3 regions of the Massilia sp. CMS3.1 genome follow, and region 2 is predicted to be linked to each of the others. Evidence: predicted binding sites of a transcription regulator. Region 2 holds the regulator's gene; each other region holds the start of a gene.
What was found. The regulator LexA, encoded in region 2, represses DNA repair genes until DNA is damaged. The targets are predictions, from matches to a motif close to ACTGTATNNNNATACAGT.

Region 1 (3,275 bases), on a different contig from region 2:
TCCGAACTCTTCGCCAATTGTTCAAGCGAACGGTGAATCTCGTCGGGATCGAGCTGGCGCAGGGCCAGCTCGGACTGCATGCGCATGCCGGCCAGCGGCGTTTTCATCTGGTGCGCGGCGTCGGCAATGAAACGCTTTTGCATGTCGATGGTCTGGGAGAGCCTGCCCAGCATGTCGTTGAGCGAACCGACGAGGGGCGAGATTTCCTCGGGTACCTGGCGCGAATCGATGGGAGACAGGTCGTCCGAGGAGCGCGCGCGAATCCGTTCCTGGAGTTCGGCCAGCGGCGACAGGCCGCGCGAGAGGGCGAACCAGACCAGGGCCAGGATGATCGGCAGGATGATAAACTGGGGCAGGATCACGCCTTTGATGATCTCGTTGGCGAGCAGTGCCCGCTTGTCGAGCGTTTCCGCCACCTGCACCAGGGCCTTGCGCGGGAAGGCGGGCGAGGTGCTGCCGGGTGGCGCCAGCGGGTCGAGGTTGATGTACAAATAGGCCACGCGCAGCGGATTGCCGTTCAGGGCGGCGTTGCGGAAGTGGACCGCGCCATCCTTGTCGGCCTCGTCGTCGTGCGGACGCGGCAGTTCGCTGTCGCCGTCGACATGGCGCCCGGCGGCGTCCAGCACCTGGAAATACACGCTGTCGATATCGTCGGCGCGCAGGATGTCGCGCGCGCTCCCGGGCAGGCGTGTATTGATCGCCCCGTTCTCTTCGCTTACCTGCTGGGCCAGCACCGTGACGCGGTCTTCCAGCGCATGGTCGAACGGTTGATTCGCAATCGATTTCGCGACCAGGTAGGTGATCGCAATGCTCATCGGCCACAGCAACAACAGGGGCGCGAGCATCCAGTCGAGGATCTCGCCGAACAGCGAATGCTGGATGTTTTCTTCGGGCTCGGGATTCGGCGGCACGTACAGCGGCTCGGGCAGCCCGGCCTCAAACCCGGCCAGGGTGCTGTCTTTCAGCCGCTCTTGCTCCTTCGCGCGCTCGGTCACTTCTGCTCGGCGGACTGCCCGGTGCCGGCGCGCGCGGCGTCGGAGTATTTTTCCAGGCAATAGCCCAGGCCGCGCACGGTGGCGATGCGCACCCCGCCGACCTCGATCTTCTTGCGCAGCCGGTGCACATAGACCTCGATCGCGTTGTTCGACACTTCCTCGCCCCATTCGCACAGGTGGTCGACCAGCTGTTCTTTCGAGACCAGGCGTCCGGTACGGGCCAGCAGGATTTCCAGCAGCCCGAGTTCGCGCGCCGACAGGTCGAGCATCTGTTCGTTGATATAGGCGCTGCGTCCGACCTGGTCGTAGACCAGCGGGCCGTGGCGGATCACGGTCGGGCCGCCGCCGGCGCCGCGCCGGGTGAGGGCGCGCACCCGCGCCTCGAGTTCCGACAGGGCGAACGGCTTGGCCATGTAGTCGTCGGCGCCCAGGTCGAGGCCCTCGACACGCTGCTCGACGGAATCGGCCGCGGTGAGGATGAGCACCGGCAGCAGCGAAGCGCGGGCACGCAGGCGGCGCAGCACTTCCAGGCCCGACATCTTCGGCAGGCCGAGGTCCAGGATCAGGAGGTCGAATTCCTGGGTGGACAGGGCCGTGTCGGCATCCTCTCCATTGCGCACGTCGTCGATCGCGTAACCCGACTGGCGCAGTGAGCGCGTCAGTCCATCCGCGAGTACGCTATCATCTTCAGCAAGCAAAATTCGCATAAGATCACCCTGTTATCAATTAGACCTCCCGGCTGTCCTCATTGTGTTTGATTTGGCGCAACAATGCGAGCGTTCCTTTAACAGATGGGCAAAATCACGCTTGCCAGAACCACTGTATTTCTATACAGTGTTACCCTTGTAAAGCGTGAGGGTGCCCACACCTTGGTACCTCCAAGACTGAGAGAAAATTATGGACGACAAGAAAGTAGTACACAACGCTGCTGAAAAAAGCAAAGCACTGGCTGCCGCCCTCGCGCAAATTGAAAAGCAGTTTGGCAAGGGTTCGGTCATGCGCATGGACGCGAACACCCCCGTCGAGGAGGTGCAGACCGTCTCCACCGGCTCGCTGGGCCTGGATATCGCACTCGGCGTCGGCGGCTTGCCGCGTGGCCGTATCGTGGAAATCTACGGTCCGGAATCGTCGGGTAAAACCACGCTGACGCTGCAGACCATCGCGCAAATGCAAAAAATCGGCGGCACCTGCGCCTTTATCGACGCCGAACACGCGCTCGACGTGGGTTACGCACAAAAGCTGGGTATCAATCTGTCGGAGCTGCTGATCTCGCAGCCGGACACCGGCGAGCAGGCGCTCGAAATCACCGACGCACTGGTGCGTTCGGGTTCGGTCGACCTGGTGGTCATCGACTCGGTGGCGGCACTGACGCCACGCGCCGAGATCGAAGGCGACATGGGCGATTCGCTGCCGGGTTTGCAGGCACGTCTGATGTCGCAGGCACTGCGCAAGCTGACCGCCTCGATCAACCGCACCAACACGCTGGTCATCTTCATTAACCAGATCCGCATGAAGATCGGTGTGATGTTCGGCAGCCCGGAAACCACGACCGGCGGTAATGCGCTGAAGTTCTACGCCTCCGTGCGCCTGGACATCCGCCGTACCGGTTCGATCAAGTCGGGCGACGAAGTGATCGGTAACGAAACCAAGGTCAAGGTCGTCAAGAACAAGATCGCGCCGCCGTTCCGCGAAGCGCACTTCGACATTCTTTATGGAGAAGGCACGTCCCGCGAAGGCGAAATCCTCGATCTTGGCGCCGACAACAAGATCGTGGAGAAGTCCGGTTCCTGGTACAGCTATAACGGCGAACGTATCGGCCAGGGCAAGGACAATGCCCGTCAGTTCTTGAGAGACCGCCCAGCATTGGCGCGCGAAATCGAGAATAAGGTACGTACGGCACTCGGCGTGCGCGAGCTGCCGCCGCCTGTCGGCGGTGATGCGGAAGACAAGGCGCCGAAGCTGAAGGCTGTTGCAGAGTAATTGGATGGGGCCGTCCTGCGGCCCCGTTCGATGCATTTCATCGCCATGCGTGGACCTCCGTTAAGCTTGAAAGGTCGGGCCCTGCGTTTCCTCTCCATGAGGGAGCACAGCAGGCTCGAGCTCAAGCGCAAGCTGGCCCGCCATGCGGAGGAGGGCGACGACATCGACGCTCTCCTCGATTTTTTAGAGAAGAACAACTGGCTGTCGCAGGAGCGCTTTGCCGAATCGCTGATCAACCGTAAGGCTGCGCGCTTCGGCAACAGCCGCGTTTTCGCCGAACTGCACAGCCATGGCGTCACC
Region 2 (3,275 bases):
TGCGCATGGAACGCACTTGCGCGAATGCGCTCGCGCTGGCGCAGATGCTCGAAGCCGATGACAGGGTGTCCGCGGTCCATTACCCCGGGCTCGCTTCGCATCCACAGCACGGCCTCACGACCGACCTGTTCCGCTCCGCCGGCTCGCTGCTCAGCTTTGAGCTGCGCGACGATATCGATCCTTTCGATTACCTGAATCGCCTGCAACTGGCGATCCCGGCCAGCAACCTGGGCGACACGCGTACGCTCGTGATTCCGGTTGCGCACACGATCTTCTTCGAGATGGGCGCCGAGCGCCGTGCCGGCATGGGCATTGCCGAGTCGTTGATCCGGGTCTCGGTGGGCATCGAGGATACCGAGGATTTGCTGGAAGATTTTCGTGCCGCGCTCGGCTCCCGGCTCGGCGCCCCATAAAGAAGCGTAAGGATGGTTGAGCCGGGGATGAGCGCGAGGTATGATGGGTTTTCGATTCTCCATCACAGCTCATGAAGCGTCTTCTCCTGATTGCCAGCCTGCTCGCCTGTAACGCCGCGCATGCCGACGCCTTGTCCGATGCGAACGCCCTGTTCAGCAAGAAGGCCTACCCGCAAGCCCTGGCTGCTTACACGAAGCTGGCCGCCGCCGGCAATGTCGAGGCCCAGCAGCAGCTCGGCGCCATGTATTTGTACGGCGAGGCGGGCGCGGTCGACGAAGCGAAGGCGCAGCAGTGGTTCAGCAAGGCGGCCGCGAAAGGCAATGCGGTCGCCATCGCTTCACTCGAGCTGATGAAGCAGCGCGGTGTGCGGCGTGCCGACATTGCACACTGGAGCATGACCTACGATGGCGCCGAACTCAAATCGGGCAAGTTTGCCTGCCCGGCGCCGCGTATTCCGCCCGTTTCGAAGCAGAGCGAGGACATTGCGCGCGTCTCGAATGCCATCAATAAATGGCAGACCTGCTACAACGGCTTTGTCGAGAACCTGAATGCAGCTTCTCCACTCACCAAGCAGATTCCGGCCGATCTTGCCAAGCTGATGAACGCAGCCGAGATCGAGCGCGCGAATACCCACCTGGCGCAGGTCCAGGAAAACCTGTCAGCAGAAGCGAAGGTCGGCGCACAGCTGGTGCTGGCCGATGTCGCCGTCTGGCGCAGCGCGACCGAAGCGTATGTCAAGGAGCACAACGCCATCATTGCCGCCAATCCGGGAGAGAAGCAGTATGACTTCGACAAGCCGATCGGCGCGGCGCCGAGGCCAAAGAACTAATTTTCGACGTAAAAAAAGCCGCGAGAAGCGGCTTTTTTTATCTGCGGCAGCTTGTGAACGCGGCTTAATGCCAGCTGCGCATCAGTCCGACTGCCAGGCCTTCGAGCGCGAACTCGTCGCCCGGTTCCACACGGATCACGGTGAAGTCAGGGTTTTCCGGCAGCAGTTCGATCGTCTCGCCGGTCTTGCGGTAGCGCTTGACGGTGACGTCTTCGCCGATGCGGGCCACGACGATCTGGCCGTTCTTGGCGCTGTCAACTTTCTTCACAGCGAGGAAATCGCCATCCATGATGCCGGCATCGCGCATCGACCAACCGCGCACCTTCAGGAGAAAATCGGGACGCGCGCCAAACATGGAAGGGTCGACGTTGTAGGTCGCCTCGACGTGTTCCTGCGCCAGGATCGGCGAGCCCGCGGCGACGCGGCCGACCAGCGGCAGGGACATCAGGAAGGCGGCCGGAATGGGAGGCACATGCGCCGGCACCGGATCGCGCAGGGAAGCACCGATCAGGCGGATGCCGCGCGAGGTGCCTGAGACGATCTCGATCGCACCTTTGCGCGCCAGGGCCTGCAGGTGTTCTTCCGCTGCATTGGCCGACTTGAAGCCCAATTCTTTTGCGATTTCGGCGCGGGTCGGGGGGAAGCCGGTATTGTCGATCGCTTCCCTGATCAGGTTCAGGATCTGTTCTTGCCTTGCGGTGAGCTTGAGCATAGGTCTGGCATGGTTGATGATTCAGACTGTATTTTTGTACAGTATTTCGTGGAATGCAAGAGAAATCCTGATTATTTAACGATTCCCGTGCAGCAAGTGTCGCTGGGGGGCGACGGCGCTGCCAGGATCGGCAGCGATTGCGCTGGTGCGTCAATCGCGCTATAATTGCCGGCTTTCCCTTCCCACACTCGTCTTGACGCCGAGGTGGGCATTTGTTTAAACGTCCTCAAGGAGTGTTGCATGCGTCATTATGAAATCGTTTTTATCGTCCATCCGGACCAAAGCGAGCAAGTCCCGGCGATGATCGAGCGTTACAAGACCACGGTGACTAGCCGCGGCGGTAACATCCATCGCGTCGAAGACTGGGGCCGTCGTCAGATGGCTTACCAGATCCAGAAGCTGCCGAAGGCACACTACATCTGCCTGAACATCGAGTGCGACAACGAGACCCTGGTCGAGCTGGAAACCGCATTCAAGTTCAATGATGCCGTGCTGCGTCATCTGACCGTGAAGATGAAGAAAGCTGAAACCACGCCATCGCCAATGATGAAGTCGGTCCAGCGCGAAGACGCAGCCAAGAGCCACCGCGCAGAAGCCCCGGCCCAAGCCGCTGCTCCTGCTCCAGCCGCCGCTGCTGCCTAAGTTTTTCTTGCCAGGAATCGTGAACGCGTTGAAGTGAACCAGCTACAAGTCGTCGCCAGCATCGCTGAACGCGACGTACTGCGCTTTACCCCCGCCGGCGTGCCGGTCGTCTCGGCAATCCTGATGCACAGTTCGCAGCAGGTCGAGGCAGGGGTGGACAGGCTGGTCGAGTTCGAAATTGCCGCATTCGCCGCGGGTGAGATTTCGGGCCGCTTCGCCAGCGCAGAGTTGGGTGCAGCGCACCAGTTCACAGGATTTTTGGCCAGGAAGAATCGCAACAGTAAAGCCCTGGTGTTTCACATCATTGATTTTAGTGCCGCCGCTTAAATTATTAGCGGCCACCTTTTAGATACAGGAGCCTCAAATGGCATTCGGTAAAAAGTTCGACAAAAACAAAGCCAAGCTTAAAGAAAAGCGCAAACAGCAAAATCCGCTGTTCAAGCGTAAGAAATTCTGCCGCTTCACCGCTGCAAACGTGGAACAGGTCGATTACAAAGACGTCGACACCCTGAAGGACTTCGTCCAGGAAAACGGCAAGATCATGCCGGCACGTCTGACCGGTACCAAGGCGCACTACCAGCGCCAGGTCGACACCGCGATCAAGCGCGCACGTTACCTCGCGCTGCTGCCGTACACCGACCTGCACAGCGCTTAATCGCGTCGTACAGTTCAGAACAT
Region 3 (3,275 bases), on a different contig from region 2:
GCACAGCGCACGTACCGCGACGACATAGCTCAAGCAGCCTGCTCCCACTGCAGGTAGCAGACGGCCACCGGCATGTCGTGCGCCGCACAATAATCGATCCAGCGCAGCTGGTTGTCCTGCAGGCGGTCGCCCGGCCCCTTCACTTCGATCATCTTGTAGCGCCGCTCAGCCGGCCAGAACTGAATCAGGTCCGGGAAGCCCGTACGATTGGCCTTCACGTCGGCCAGGATGCGCTCGCACCAGCGCTTCACGTGCGCGGCCGGGATGCAGTCGAGCGCGAGCTCCAGCAGCGCGCGGTCGAGGCTTTCCCAAGACACGAAGGGCGCCGAAATGCCGGCCTTTTCCTCGAAGTGCGCGAGGATGGTGGCGCGGTAGCGGCCGTCGTCGCACTGGGCCAGGCAGTCGGCGAATTCCTGCGCGCGGCGCTGGTGGAAGTCGAGGCTGTACAAATCGGCGGGGGCGCGGTGGAAGGGGTGAAAGAAGGCGCCGGGAATGCTGGCAAAAATCGCGCGCCAGCACAGCAGCCCGAACAGGGCATTGGCGAGCATGTTCTCGACATAGAATACCGGTGCCTCGTCGCAAGCCAGGTGGTCGCGCACGGCGCCTTCGACCCACGGACCGTCGCAGGGAATCGGGAGGCAAACGTCCAGGCGCGCGGGAGTGGCGGGACGGCGCGCGATCGACTTCGGGTGGCCCAGTTTGCGTGCCAGGCGCGGGCCCATGCGCTGCAGGTGCTGGGATTCTGCGTCGTTCTCGGGTGCGCGCTCGGCTTCCTGCAGCAGTTGCCAGGCCTCGGGGAAACGCTCGGCCTTTTCCAGCACCCGGATCGCGCGTCCGCGCGAACCCGGATAGCCGCAGCGCGTGTAGACATCGATCGCGCGCTGCCAATCCTGCTGCTTTTCGAAGTGCTGGCCGACCTGGAACAGGAATTTCTCGCGCCGGCTCTCCAACCAGTCGTTGTCGAAGGCGTGGATTGGCAGCTCGCTCAGTACGTCGTCGATCGGCTCGAGTGCGGCATAGAAACGCTCTTTGCATGTGTGCAGTTGCAGATAATGGTCGATGTCGCGCTGGTCGCGAAAACCGCGTGAGGCTGGGGAGAACTCGACCTGCTCGAAGCGATACACGCCGAGGTCGGCGAGGACGAATTCGGTCCAGTCCTGGCGCAGGTTGCCGAAGAAGATCAGGCGCAGGCGGTCGCACAGCGGTTTCACGAGGATGCGCAAGGCGACGTCGGTGCAGCCGGCGTACCAGTGGGAAAAGGCGCGGCTGTCGCAGAACGCTTCGCGCAAGGCTTCGAGCTGCTCGGCCTTGCGTGCATTCTTCTGCTGCGGATGGGACTGAAAAGCCGAGGCGATCTCGGGCTTGGCCAGCAGATCGAACAGCTCATCGAGGGAGATGACTGGATCAGTCTCGATCCAGCCTGTCGGCAGCAAGTGCTGCGCGGCTTCAACCGGGCAGCCGATTTCCGCATAGTTCATTTTGCTGGCACGGAACAGATTCCCTTTGCGCATCACCATGCGAACGAACAGCGCGCGCGCCGGCTGCGGCAGTGCGGGAAAGGCTGCCATGAAGGCGCGTTCGTCGTCGGTCAGCAGGTCGTCGTAACGCCCGCCAAGCCAATCCAGGACACTCTGGAAATTATCCAGATAATAAAACTCGTTTTCCAGAATCCTGTTCATTATATGAGGCGACAACTGTGCTTATGTACAGTATAGCCTCACGATTCACGAAGACCCAGCGCTTTCGGCCGGATTACAGCGGCGCCGTGGTTTTTTGCCACATCACGGGCGCGTCGGTTTCGGCGGGCATTTCGGACCGCTGCAGGCGCCGGCGGCATCGCGTTCGCCGCGGTGGCGTTCGGAATGCTGGATGATCGCCGATATCAGGGCGACATCGCTGTCGACCGGGGCGTCGGCACTCGGGGCGACTTTGCGTGGGCGCGCGTTGCCTTCGAGGCGGGCCTTTGCCGGGCCGGCGCTGCGCGCCGGCGTGGATTTGACGGCGCGGCTGGCGAGCTTCGGTGCCTTGTCCACTTTTTTCTGGGCGGCAGGGCGCGCGGCGGCCGGCGCTGTCTCGGACTTGACTGGTTTTGGCCGCACGCTTTCCTGCACCGGACGTGGCGCTGCCGCCGCTGGTGGCGGCTTCGCGCCCGCCAGTTCGTGCGGCGGCAGCATGACCAGCGGTGGCGGGGCGCTGGCGAGCGTCGCGTCGCGCCCGCGCGCCGACTCGTCATTGATGACTGCCGTGCGCGGCGCTTCCATGACCGGCGCGGGCGCCGTGACCGCGGCGGGCGGCACCGAGGGCGGCACGGCAGCGTCCGCCATCATGGGCGGCGCGGCAACGATGGCAAGATCGTGCTGGACTTGCAGTTCTTGCGCTGTCCGGTGGTTGTCGTAGGCGAGCCAGGCGATGCCGCCGGCCAGGATGCCGGCCAGTGCCGCCGCCGCACCATACGACGCCAGGCGCACGCCGGACATGCGCGTGCCAGGGCGTCGCGCCGAGTCGCGTTCGAGCATCGCGAGAATATTCTCTTCCCCGACGCCACGACGCGACGACATCAGGTTTGGTCTTGTCGAGGCTGCTTGATTTTCGTCTGTAGGGCGCACGGCATACCTCCTAAGATGGACGTTCCTGCTCCGATTAGAAACAATCTGGGGAAATCCATGCTGATCTTTGTCGCACTTCTGTATTTTTGCGTGGCCTGCAGCTTGATATGGCTTGCATGCTTCCCGAGCGGACGGACATTGATCAACCAATTGATGTTTGGCATGCGCAGCCGGTTCGGGCGCATCGCCGGCTGGCGTCCCGGCCGGGCGGCGAATCTGCTGCCCGGGCGGCGCGACCTGCAGGGCCGCGTCGACTACCTCCTCAAGCACATGCGGCGCAACTGGATCGTGCTGGCGATCGTGGTGCCGGCGGTGGCGATTCCTTCCCTGCTGGCGCTGGCCTTGCGCACACCCGACATGCTGCCCGGCTACGAGCCGACCGAGGCCCTGCCCGACGCCCAGATCGCCGCACTGCTGCAGGGCGAGCAGCTGGTGCCACCAAGCGATCCGCCGCCGCTGGCCTTCAGTACCCAGGAAGTGGTGCAGGTGCGGCCGATGCTGGTCAACGCGAGCCGCAACTGGGGCCTGATGCATCCGGACTTCAGTCAACGCCTGCTGCTCGCCTTCAAGATCATGAAAGAAAAGCATGGGTATGACATGGCCTTGCTCGAAGGCTACCGCAGCCCGGCGCGCCAGGATGTATTGGCTTCGATGGGGGGCGCGGTGACC

Region 1: recA (recombinase RecA) is a predicted target of LexA. The motif match lies at 1,814-1,831, and genes of this name have one in related genera.
Region 3: ACHAC9_RS18135 (VRR-NUC domain-containing protein) is a predicted target of LexA. The motif match lies at 1,694-1,711, and genes of this name have one in related genera.

The regions. Positions count from the first base shown of each region.
Region 1 is NZ_JBIMES010000002.1:427,015-430,289, reverse strand. Features, by position in the region: gene ACHAC9_RS05630 (sensor histidine kinase N-terminal domain-containing protein) at 1-995, opposite strand, end outside; gene ACHAC9_RS05625 (response regulator transcription factor) at 992-1,702, opposite strand; gene recA (recombinase RecA) at 1,893-2,975, shown strand; gene recX (recombination regulator RecX) at 3,021-3,275, shown strand, end outside.
Region 2 is NZ_JBIMES010000014.1:68,148-71,422, forward strand. Features, by position in the region: gene ACHAC9_RS19885 (cystathionine gamma-synthase family protein) at 1-413, shown strand, start outside; gene ACHAC9_RS19890 (sel1 repeat family protein) at 485-1,243, shown strand; gene lexA (transcriptional repressor LexA) at 1,308-1,955, opposite strand; gene rpsF (30S ribosomal protein S6) at 2,196-2,597, shown strand; gene priB (primosomal replication protein N) at 2,631-2,924, shown strand; gene rpsR (30S ribosomal protein S18) at 2,962-3,252, shown strand.
Region 3 is NZ_JBIMES010000011.1:146,960-150,234, reverse strand. Features, by position in the region: gene ACHAC9_RS18140 (ATP-dependent DNA helicase) at 1-33, opposite strand, end outside; gene ACHAC9_RS18135 (VRR-NUC domain-containing protein) at 30-1,679, opposite strand; gene ACHAC9_RS18130 (hypothetical protein) at 1,782-2,558, opposite strand; gene ACHAC9_RS18125 (M15 family metallopeptidase) at 2,664-3,275, shown strand, end outside.